Regions from separate parts of the Streptomyces sp. NPDC030222 genome, predicted to be linked through region 2. Evidence: riboswitches for the same ligand, from Rfam matches in the RefSeq annotation. Region 2 holds a riboswitch; the other holds the start of a gene.
The links. A riboswitch is a leader RNA that binds a small molecule or an ion and turns the genes downstream of it on or off. The one in region 2 is predicted to bind glycine.
Positions count from the first base shown of each region.

Region 1: another riboswitch for glycine. It lies ahead of gcvT (glycine cleavage system aminomethyltransferase GcvT); the one in region 2 lies ahead of gcvP (aminomethyl-transferring glycine dehydrogenase).

Region 1 covers NZ_JBVICA010000001.1:58,115-63,939, reverse strand. The annotation lists gene glyA (serine hydroxymethyltransferase) at 1-3, opposite strand, end outside; gene gcvH (glycine cleavage system protein GcvH) at 41-415, opposite strand; gene gcvT (glycine cleavage system aminomethyltransferase GcvT) at 705-1,829, opposite strand; glycine riboswitch at 1,970-2,065, opposite strand; gene ACZ4Z5_RS00255 (AAA family ATPase) at 2,249-2,941, shown strand; gene ACZ4Z5_RS00250 (enhanced serine sensitivity protein SseB) at 3,209-4,006, shown strand; gene ACZ4Z5_RS00245 (enhanced serine sensitivity protein SseB C-terminal domain-containing protein) at 4,158-4,949, shown strand; gene ACZ4Z5_RS00240 (ABC transporter permease) at 5,614-5,825, shown strand, end outside.
Region 2 covers NZ_JBVICA010000007.1:8,868-14,692, reverse strand. The annotation lists gene gcvP (aminomethyl-transferring glycine dehydrogenase) at 1-2,603, opposite strand, end outside; glycine riboswitch at 2,812-2,908, opposite strand; gene ACZ4Z5_RS12325 (PRC-barrel domain-containing protein) at 3,022-3,402, shown strand; gene ACZ4Z5_RS12320 (DNA polymerase IV) at 3,765-5,234, opposite strand; gene ACZ4Z5_RS12315 (MerR family transcriptional regulator) at 5,312-5,825, opposite strand, start outside.

The sequences.
Region 1 (5,825 bases), on a different contig from region 2:
CATCACAGTCCCGTTCCGTCAGAGGAGCTGAGCGAGACGCTCAGCCGGCGAAGTCGGTGTACTCGTCGGCGGAGAGCAGGTCCTGCGGCTCCTCGGAGACGCGGACCTTGAACAGCCAGCCGCCCTCGAACGGCGCCGAGTTCACCAGGGACGGGTCGTCCACCACGTCCTGGTTGGCCTCGACGACCTCACCCGTGACGGGGGAGTACAGATCGCTCACGGACTTCGTCGACTCCAGCTCACCGCAGGTCTCACCGGCGCTGACCGTGTCACCGACCTCGGGGAGCTGGACGTACACCACATCGCCGAGGGCGTTCGCCGCGTGCTCGGTGATGCCGACCGTCGCCACGCCGTCCTCGGCGGGCGACAGCCACTCGTGCTCCTTGCTGTAGCGCAGCTGCTGGGGGTTGCTCATGACCTGAATTCTCCTGTACGCGGGGAAGTGGTGGTGAACTTTGGGTCTTGGGATGTGGGACGGGAGGCGTGCCCTGGGTCACGTCCGGGGCGCTCCCGGCGCGGATTGTCCCCGGCGCCGGTTACGTCCGGTGCCGGACCGCCCTCGGCCCGTCCCGTCGGGGGCGGCGGACGCCACCGTCACCTGTCGGTACCGATCGTCACCGATCGGTGCTCACGGACACTGATGGACACTGCACCGACCGGTGCTCACGGACAATTGACACTGCTCGACGCCCGGGGCGCCGTCGTCACTTCTGGCGCTTGTAGAACGGCAGCGCCACGACCTCGTACGGCTCGTGCGTGCCGCGGATGTCCACGCCGACGCCCTCCGTGCCCGGGGCGGCGTGCGCGGCGTCGACGTACGCCATCGCGATCGGCTTGCCGAGGGTCGGGGACGGAGCGCCCGAGGTGACCTCACCGATGACCTCGCCGCCCGCGACGACCTGGAAACCGGCGCGCGGAACCCGGCGGCCCTCGGCTACCAGGCCGACCAGCTTGCGCGGAGGGTTCGCGGCGGCGCGCTCGGCCGCCGCCTCCAGGGCCTCACGGCCGACGAAACGGCCCTCGTTGGTGGTCTTCTCGAACTTCACGACCCGGCCGAGGCCCGCGTCGAACGGGGTCAGCGCGGTCGTCAGCTCGTGCCCGTACAGCGGCATGCCCGCCTCCAGGCGCAGCGTGTCGCGGCAGGACAGGCCGCAGGGGACCAGACCGACGCCCTCGCCGGCCTCCGTCAGCGCCTTCCACAGCTTCTCCGCGTGCTCGGGAGCCACGAAGAGCTCGAAGCCGTCCTCGCCGGTGTAGCCGGTACGGGCGATCAGCGCCGGGACGCCGGCGACCGTGCCGGGCAGGCCCGCGTAGTACTTCAGACCGTCGAGGTCGGCGTCCGTGACGGACTTCAGGATGCCCGGGGACTCGGGGCCCTGGACCGCGATCAGCGCGTAGGCGTCGCGGTCGTCCCGGACCTCCGCGTCGAAGCCCTCCGCGCGGGCGGTCAGCGCGTCCAGCACCACCTGGGCGTTGGAGGCGTTGGCGACGACCATGTACTCCGTCTCGCCGAGGCGGTAGACGATCAGGTCGTCGAGGATCCCGCCGTCCTCCTGGCAGATCATGGTGTAGCGGGCGCGGCCGACGCCGACCCCGCCGATGTTGCCGACCAGCGCGAAGTCCAGCAGGTCCGCGGCACCGGCACCCGTCACGGTGATCTCGCCCATGTGCGACAGGTCGAACAGGCCGGCCTTGGTGCGGACCGCGTGGTGCTCGTCCCGCTCACTGGCGTAGCGCAGCGGCATGTCCCAGCCCGCGAAATCGGTCATGGTCGCGCCCAGCGCACGATGCAGGGCGTCGAGTGCGGTCAGACGAGGGGTGGTGCTCATGGATATGACTCCCAGGGCGTGCCGACGAGGACGGTCCTCCCCATCTGTCATCGGAACCTGAGAGGTTCGCCGAGAGCCCGGAACGGACCACGACTTGCACCTTGGGTGGAGCCGCGCAGCGGCTCGCTTTTCAGATCTGCCTCATCCGGGCGGTACGGGGCCTGAGAGATTCAAGGGAGGAACTTGCTCCTTCGGCGCCCGGCACCAGGTGGCCGGGACTCTCCCGCGCGGATTCAAACGGCCGATATGCAGTTGGCGCGGACATCATTGCACGCGGGACGGGGAAACGGAGCCCCAGGGCCGGAAACAATCCCTACCGGGGCGTACGCGCGCCGCACCGGCAAATCTGCTTGTCTGGCATTACTGATTCTTTACACTTCATGGGCATAGTCGGGAGACCCGACCTCGGGGGAGGCTCGATGACATCGCACACGCAAAGACCGGGCGGATACGCCGCCGCGGTACCGGCCCAGCCGGCCCTGCCCGTGCCCGCCACGGCACGGCGGGCATCAGGACGTGCCACCCGCACCGTCCGCGACCTGCGCGGACGCGCCGGGCTCGGCGCCGCCGGACTCCATTTCCCCGCAGGCGACGTGGTCGTCGTCTCCGGACTGCCGGGCAGCGGCAAGTCCACCCTCATCCGGCGGGCCGTGCCCGACGGCTACGGCGCACGCCGTATCGACTCCCAGGACGTGCGGGAGCGCTGGGAACAGCGGTTGCCCCGCTTCCTCCCGTACGGCGTCTACCGCCCCCTCGTCAGGATCGCCCACTACGCCGGACTGCGGGGCGCCCTGCGCTCCGGCGACAGCGTGGTCGTCCACGACTGCGGCACCCAGGCGTGGGTGCGCCGCTGGCTGGGCCGGGAGGCCCGGCGCCGCGGCCGGGCGCTCCGGCTCGTCCTCCTCGACGTGCCGCCGGAGACCGCGCTCGACGGCCAGCGCGAGCGGGGCCGCGGCGTCACCGGCTACGCCTTCGGCCGGCACCGCCGAGCGGTCGCCCGGCTGGTGCGCGACGCCGAACGCGGAGTGCTCCCGGGCGGCTGTACGTCCGCGGTGCTCCTCGACCGGGACGCCGCGACCGCGGTCCACCGGATCGCGTTCGCAGAGGCATAGGGGGCGGCGGCACGCGGAGGCGCAGCCGCGTGTGGTCCGCGAGGTACGGGTCCCTGAGGCGCGTACCGGGGGAGGTGCGGCGCCGTGGCGGACGTCGGTGTGCCGGGGACGGGTAGCGCCTGGGCGCGGCGAACCGTACCGGGTGCGCGCGGGGTCGGCGGGGCCGGTGGCCGGCGCGCGGGTCGAGGTCCGGACATCCCGCGTCCCGGGTCCGTCCTTCCCGCGTAATAGGGTCGACCGCACAGGCAAGGGTGACGGAGGGGAGCCGTGGAGAATCCTGGCGTTCCGGGGCAGACGCACGCGCATGCGTACGGGCAGGGCGGCGCATGGCCCGCCAATGAGCTGGAGCAGGTGCTCGCCGCATCCGTCGGCAACCCCTCGGCCGGCGCCCGCATCGTCGAGGTGCTGGGGCGCAGCCACGTCTGGGTGCCCCTCCCCAAGGGCGGCAGCCCCGACAGCCCGAACCTCGATCTGCCCACCATGGACATCAACGGCGAGGCGTACGTCCCCGTCTACAGCTCGGAGCAGCAGTTCCTGCAGTGCGCGGGCGAGGGCATGCCGTACGCCGTCGCGCCCGCTGTCGAGTTCGCCCGGGGTCTGCCCCCGCAGCTCGGCATCGCCGTGAACCCCGAGGGCGTGGTCGGGGTCCCGCTGCCGCCGCCCGCCGTCGCCGAACTGTGCCGGGCCGGCCGCACCCCCCTGGAGGGCTCCGCCGCCGGAGGACGCGTGCGGCTGTTCGAGCCGGACTGGCAGGACGACCCCGTCGACTTCCTGTCCGCCGCCTCCGCCGAGTTCGAGGCGACCGGGGTGGTCCTCTCGGCCCGCCGCGCGCTGGCGAGCATCGAGGGGCAGGCGCCGACGCTCTTCATCGGTGTGGAGATGCTCTCCGTGCACGCCGCCGACCGGGAGGTCCCGCTCGACGCCCTGGGCCGGGTCCTTGGCCTGATCCCGGTTCCCTGGCCGGTCAATCTGGTCCTCCTGGACGTCGCCCAGGACCCCGTCGGCGACTACCTCCGCGAGCGGGTCCGCCCCTTCTATCAGCGGGAACACCGGCTGCCCGGGTGACCGCCGGGCACGGCTGCCGCCGGCCGCCGTGCCGCTTGGGAGGGGGCGGCGGCTCCGGGACCCTTCCCGGGGCCGGCTCGCATCGGCCGGATCCGGCGCCACCCCCTAAGCTGGTGCGCAAACGGGTGGATCGAAGAGGGGCGGGACCCAGGTGAGCGCGTCAGGCACCGCTGCGGTCGGGCAGGTCGAGCACATGCTGCGCCAGGTGACGCCCGGGCGCTACGACGCGTACGAGAACCTGTTGTGGTCCCTCGCCGAGGGCCGGGTCTGGATGCTGCTCTGGCAGGGCCTCGCCGGCTCGCCCGACGCCCAGTACGGCAGCATGGAGGTCGACGGCCTGCGCTACGCCCCGTGCGTGACCTCCGCCGAGGAGTTCGCCGCCAGCGGCTGGAACCGCGCCCACGAGGTCGTCCCGGGCCTCGACATCGCCCAGGCCCTCTATCCCGACCGTTCGGGTATCTGGCTCAATCCGCACGCCCAGGGCGGCGGCGTCGGCATTCCGTGGCCCGATCTGCGCCGGATCGCCACCGGCCTCGACCGGATGCCCGCGGGACCGCTCAGGTTGTCCGAGCCGGCCATCGAACTCCCGCAGTTCTACGCGCTGCTGACACAGAACGCCCACCGCACCCCGGCCGTCCGCTCCCTGCGCCGCGCCTGGGTGCAGCCGGCCCTCGGTGCGCCCTATCTGGCGATCGGCCTCGACCTGTACGACAACGCGTCGGCAGCGGTCGAATCGGTCCGCGTCATGATGCGCCAGTCCCTCGTGGCGGTCCCCGACGGACTGCCCGTCTCCACGGTCGCCCTCTCCGACGAGTACGACCCCGTGGGCATGTGGCTGCGCGCCAACGCCCGCCCCTTCTATGCCCGCGAGGCCCACGCGGCACCCGCGGCCCCGCCCGCGCCCGGCTACGGCTACCCCCCGGCGGCTCCTCTCGGGTACTGACGCGCCGGAGTAGTCCGGGGCGCCCGGCCTGCCCGGCCTGCGGGCAGGCCGGCAGACGTGCGCGGGGTCGGTCCCGCGTGCCCGGCATGCGCTCGGTCACCCGGCGTGCGGTCGGTCACCCGGCATGCGGTCGGCACCCGGAGTACGGGAGACACCGGTAGACCAGGCGAACACCGGAAGCCCCGGAAGCCCCGGAAGCGACGGAAGCCCCGGAAGCGCAGAAAACACCGGAAACCCGGAACCCCCCTGAGGAGGGGGAATCACCCCCAAAAAGCGCGCACACCACCCGTAGTACAGGAAACACCCGTAGGCCACGAGACCGACACTCATCCGAATTCCTGGGGCAATAACGCGAGTTGAGCGTCATGTCCGTTCTGAGTGAATAGCGGTCGCACTACCGCTCAGTATCAATCGACGTCCGTATAACGGAAGGTCACGTACTGCATCACGGTTGCGCAAACATTCCCCGACAGGTCTGGCGGGTGATCGCGAGAGCGTTGAAGACTCCCCGGAAACACGCACCTTCGGTCCGAGTCAGGCCTGTTCGCGGGCCCTGCCCGCAGGCCCCGTAGGTATGCATCACCCTGCACCAACTGATGGAACGATGCCGCTACAGCGGCGGGCGCTGGCCGACCACAGACGGCCGAGAGGGGTCCCCACCACGATGACGGCACCACTGCACGACACGACCGCGGCCGGGACCGCGGCAGCCGATGTCGCCGCGGACGTCCCCCAGAAGGCGATCGAGGGCCGCTCCCCCTGGAAGATCGCCTGGGTGCGCCTCAAGCGCGACAGGATTGCGCTGACCGGTGGTTTCGTCGTCCTTTTCCTGATCGGCGTCGCGATCTTCGCGCCGGCCATCGTGAGTGCCTTCGG
Region 2 (5,825 bases):
TCGGCGAGGTCCTCGCTCTCGGTCGGCTCGATCATCAGAGTGCCGGCGACCGGGAAGGACATCGTCGGGGCGTGGAAGCCGTAGTCGATCAGGCGCTTGGCGATGTCGTCGACGCTGACGCCGGTCGCCTTGGACAGCGGCCGCAGGTCCACGATGCACTCGTGCGCCACCAGGCCGGCCGGGCCGGTGTAGAGCACCGGGTAGTGCGGCTCCAGGCGCTTGGCCACGTAGTTGGCGGCCAGCACGGCGACCTGGGTGGCGCGCTTCAGGCCCTCGCCGCCCATGAGACGCACGTAAGTCCAGGAGATCGGCAGGATGCCGGCCGAACCCCACGGGGCGGCCGAGATCGGGCCGACACCGGTCTCCGGGCCCGCGGTGGGCTGGAGCGGGTGGTTGGGCAGGTACGGCGCCAGGTGGGCGCGGACCGCGACCGGGCCCACGCCCGGACCGCCGCCTCCGTGCGGGATGCAGAACGTCTTGTGCAGGTTGAGGTGCGAGACGTCACCGCCGAAGCGGCCCGGCTTGGCGAGGCCGACGAGCGCGTTGAGGTTGGCGCCGTCCACATAGACCTGACCGCCGGCGTCGTGCACCTCGGCGCAGATGTCGGCGACGTGCTCCTCGAACACGCCGTGCGTCGACGGGTACGTGATCATGAGCACGGCCAGCTCGTCGCGGTGCTGCCCGATCTTGGCCCGCAGGTCGGCAACGTCGATCTCGCCGTCGTCCGCGGTCCTGACGACGACGACCTTCATCCCGGCCATCACGGCGCTGGCGGCGTTCGTGCCGTGCGCCGAGGACGGGATGAGGCAGACCGTGCGCTGGGCGTCACCGTTGGCGCGGTGGTACGCACGGACGGCGAGCAGACCGGCCAGCTCGCCCTGGGAGCCGGCGTTCGGCTGGATGGAGACCTTGTCGTAGCCGGTGACCTCGGCGAGCCGCTCCTCCAGCTCGGTGATGAGCGTGAGGTAGCCCGCGGCCTGCTCCACCGGTGCGAACGGGTGCAGCTGGCCGAACTCGGGCCAGGTCACCGGCTCCATCTCGGTGGTCGCGTTCAGCTTCATCGTGCAGGAGCCGAGCGGGATCATGCCTCGGTCCAGCGCGTAGTCGCGGTCGGAGAGACGGCGCAGGTAACGCAGCATCGCGGTCTCGGAGCGGTGCTGGTGGAAGACCGGGTGGGTCAGGTACGCGTCGGTGCGCAGCGCGCTCTGCGGGAGCGCGTCCGGGGTCTCCGCGTCGAGGGCCTCGATGTCGGCTTCGACGCCGAAGGCGGCCCAGACGGCGGCGAGCCGGCCGCGGGTGGTGGTCTCGTCGCACGCGACGGAGACGTGGTCGGCGTCGACGAGGTGGAGGTTCACCCCGCCCTCGCGTGCGGCGGCGACGACGTCGGCGGCCCTGCCGGGGACGCGCAGGGTCAGGGTGTCGAAGTAGGTGTCGTGCACGACCTCGACGCCGGCGGCACGCAGGCCCGCGGCCAGCAGCACGGCGTAGCGGTGGGTGCGCAGCGCGATGTCCTTCAGGCCCTGCGGGCCGTGGTAGACGGCGTACATGCCGGCCATCACGGCGAGCAGCACCTGCGCGGTGCAGATGTTGCTGGTGGCCTTCTCCCGGCGGATGTGCTGCTCGCGGGTCTGGAGGGCCAGGCGGTATGCCTTGTTCCCGTCCGCGTCCACGGAGACGCCGACGAGGCGGCCGGGCAGGCTGCGGGCATAGGCGTCGCGCACGGCCATGTAGCCGGCGTGCGGGCCGCCGAAGCCCATCGGCACACCGAAGCGCTGGGTGGTGCCGACGGCGATGTCGGCGCCGAGCGCGCCCGGCGGGGTGAGCAGGGTCAGCGCGAGCAGGTCGGCGGAGACGGTGACGATCGCGCCGAGCTCGTGCGCCCGGTCGATCAGGGGCTTGATGTCGCGCACCGCGCCGGAGGCGCCGGGGTACTGGAGCAGAACGCCGAAGACGCCGCGCTCGGCGATCTCGTTCGGGATGCCCTGGCCGAGGTCGGCGACGACGATCTCGACGCCCGTCGGTTCGGCGCGGGTCTCGATGACGGCGATGGTCTGCGGCATGACGTCGGCGTCGATGAGGAACACGCCGTTCTTGACCTTGCCCACGCGGCGCGACAGGGCCATCGCCTCGGCGGCGGCGGTGCCCTCGTCGAGCAGGGAGGCGCCGGAGGTGGGCAGGCCGGTGAGGTCGGCGACCATGGTCTGGAAGTTCAGGAGGGCCTCGAGCCGGCCCTGGGAGATCTCCGGCTGGTACGGCGTGTAGGCCGTGTACCACGCCGGGTTCTCCATCACGTTGCGGAGGATGACCGGCGGGGTGAACGTGCCGTAGTAGCCGAGGCCGATCATCGGGGCCAGGACCTGGTTGCGGTCGGCCAGCGAGCGCAGCTCGGCCAGTACCTCGGCCTCGGTCCGGGCGTCCGGGAGGGCGAGGGCTTCGGCGTTCTTGATGACGTCGGGGACCGCGGCGGTGGTCAGCTCGTCGAGCGAGCCGTACCCGACCTGGGCGAGCATCTTGGCCTGGGCCTCTGCGTCGGGGCCGACGTGGCGCTGCTCGAAGGGGATGCCCCGTTCCAGCTGGGCGAGCGGGATGCGGTTGGCGGTCATGCGGAGGCCTCCTGGTCTCTACGACCTGCGAGGGGCACCACGACGCGGATGCCCGGACGGCCTCCCCCTCTGTCATCTCAACCTGAGAGCTTCACCGGGCCGTCCTTGGACGTTCCGGTTTTCACCGTCGGTGAGGTTGGGTTCCGTCCCGGGCTGTGCCCTTCCGGGCACGTGCCTGTCCGACGCCCACCCTGCTTTCCAGAGTGACCTCGTCCGTGCGGTACGGGTGCCTGAGAGATTCCGGGGAGGATTTGCTCCTTCGGCGCCTCCGGTCGGGGACCGGAGGACTCTCCCGCACGGGGTCAGCAGCCGCTGCCAGGGTACCAGCGAGGTTGCCGCTGTCCCCCTCGAGTGGCCGATACCACGGTTGTGCACTTTCGTAGTGGTACCAGGCTGATTGCGACCACTTGGAGGGACCGTGCAGACCGACATCGATCCGCGCAGCCTGATCGGGCGCAAGGCTTTCGACCGCGACGGTCACAAGATAGGCATCGTGGACGAGGTGTACCTCGACGACGCCACGGGCGTGCCGGAGTGGGCGGCCGTCCGTACCGGTCTGTTCAGCCGCGACGCGTTCGTGCCCCTGGAGCCGAGCAAGGTCGTGGACAACGCGCTGCGGGTCCCGTTCGAGCGGGCGCTGATCAAGGACGCACCGGACTTCGGCGTGGGCCGCCATCTGTCGCCGGAGCAGGAGCTGCAGCTCTACCACCACTACGGGCTCGACATCGAGTCCCCCGCGCCACCGTCGGCGTCCGGCAGGGACGAGGACTTCGGAAAGCTGGCGGGCGACCAGGACTGACCGTCGGGCGGCGCCCCGCCGCCCGAATGAGGTCCGGGCGCGGCGCCCGTGCGCCGGCGCAGCCGCCACCGTCGGCCGGTTCGCCCCGGCCACTGGCCCACGAGGAGCGTCCCGGCCCCTACTGGCCGCCCGAGACACAGGCTCGGTGAATCCCGCGAACATCCCCCATGGGCTGCGCCAACTGCGGGCCCGACCGGCCGCACGGGTTCGCACAGCCCCGCCGACCCGCGGGCCACCCGCGCCCGGCCGGACCTGGAAGGCCGGGCACTGGGCGGCCCGCTCCGCCTCGTCGTGCCCACAGCCGACGCCCGGCCGCCCGGCGCGCGCGACCACACAGGCCCGGCAGACCCCACCACACGCGACTACACGGGCCCGGTGGGCTGCTGGGCGGCACGGCCGGGCTCGGCCCGCTGGGCTGGCTCTGCCGGGCCGACGGGCGGTTGCCCGGGTTCCGAGTCGGTCGGCTGGTCGGGGGCCGCGGGAGCATCCGCGGCCTCGCGGACCAGCGGAAGCGGCTCCGAGGGCGACAGCTCGGGATCGTCGGTACGGAAGGTCCGCACCCGGCCCGGCGGCGAGTCGGGGGTTTCGAAGCGCACGGTCACCCTCCCCAGGCCGCTGCCCTGGACCCACCCCGGGCCGTACACCGCGTGCCGGACGTCATGACCGGGCGCCCACCGCCGCTCAGCCGGCGCCGGCGCCTCGGGGGCTTCGGCCGGCGCCGCGGGTTCGTGCGCCCCGCCCTCCTGTGCGACCGGCTCCCCCCCGGCCTGCGCGAACAGATCCTCCTGCGTGTAGTCGGCCAGACCCGACACGCCGACGCCCAGCAGCCGTACACCGCCCGTGGTGTCCACGGACTCCAGGAGCCTCCCGGCCGCCTCCCGCACCACCGCCGGATCGTCGGTGGGCCCGCGCAGCGTCTCCGACCTCGTAAGGGTCGAGAAGTCGTAGCGGCGCACCTTGAGGACGACGGTGCGGCCGGACCTCCCCGCCGAGCGCAGCCGCTGGACACAGCGGTCGGCCAGCCGGTCCACCTCGGTCCTGATCCGGATCCGATCGTGCAGGTCGACGTCGAAGGTGTCCTCGACGGACACCGACTTGGCGTCCCGGTCGGCCACCACGGGGCGTTCGTCGTGTCCGACGGCCATCAGATACAGCGAGGTGCCGTGGGACTTCCCCAGCAGCCGCACGAGCTCGTCCTCGCCCGCCTCCACCACATCGTGGACGGTCGTGATGCCGGCCCTGCGCAGATGCTCTCCGGTGGCCGGTCCGATCCCGGGGATGACCCGCACGGACATGGGTGCCAGCAACGCACGCTCGGTGCCCGGTTCGACGAGCACCAGGCCGTCCGGCTTGGCCTGCTCGGAAGCGATCTTGGCGATCATCTTGGAGGCCGCGAGACCGACGGAGCCGGTGAGGCCGGTGGCCGCCCTGATGTCCCTGCGCAGCTGCTCACCGGCCGCCCGCGCGCCGGCGCTGTCGTGGGCCGCTCCGCCCGCCTCCAGGTCGACGAACGCCTCGTCCAGGCTCAGCGGCTCCACCAGCGGCGACAGTACGGCCAGCAGGCCCATGACGCGCTCGCTCACCGACCGGTAGAGCTGGAAACGGGGGGTGAGGTACGCGGCGTTGGGCGCGAGCCGCCGGGCCTGCGCCATCGGCATGGCGGAATGCACCCCGAACCGCCGTGCCTCATACGAGGCCGTGGCGACCACTCCGCGCGGCCCGAGTCCGCCGACGACGACCGGTTTGCCGCGCAGACTCGGCTTCGCCGCCTGCTCGGCGGCGGCGAAGAACGCATCCATGTCGAGATGCAGGATCGTCGGGGCGGCTCTCACACCACTGATGCTGCCTCACAGCACTGACAACGCGACCGCACAACCGTGCGAACGAGGAGTGAGCACCGGGCGGTGCCTCAGACGGCCCGGTTGCGGCGTCTCGCGAGCTCGTCGCCGGGATGGTGGCCGATCAGCGTCTCGCCGGTGTCCACGCGCTCTCCGTGCAGCTGGGACAGCGCCGCCTCGACGTCCCGCCAGACGACGCCGACCGCGATGCCGAACACACCCTGACCGCCCTTGAGCAGGTCGACGACCTCGTCGGGCGACGAGCACTCGTACACCGTCGCGCCGTCGCTCATCAGCGTCATGCGTTCCAGGTCGCGGAAGCCGCGCTCCCGCAGGTGCTGCACGGCCGCCCGGATGTTCTGCAGGGCGACGCCGGTGTCCAGGAACCGCTTGACGATCTTGAGGAGGACCACGTCGCGGAAGCCGTACAGCCGCTGCGTACCCGAGCCGTAGGCCGGACGCACACTGGGCTCGACGAGACCGGTGCGCGCCCAGTAGTCCAACTGCCGGTAGGTGATCCCGGCCGCCGCACACGCGGTCGGCCCCCGGTAACCGACGCTCTCGTTCGTGGGGTCGGCCGCGCCA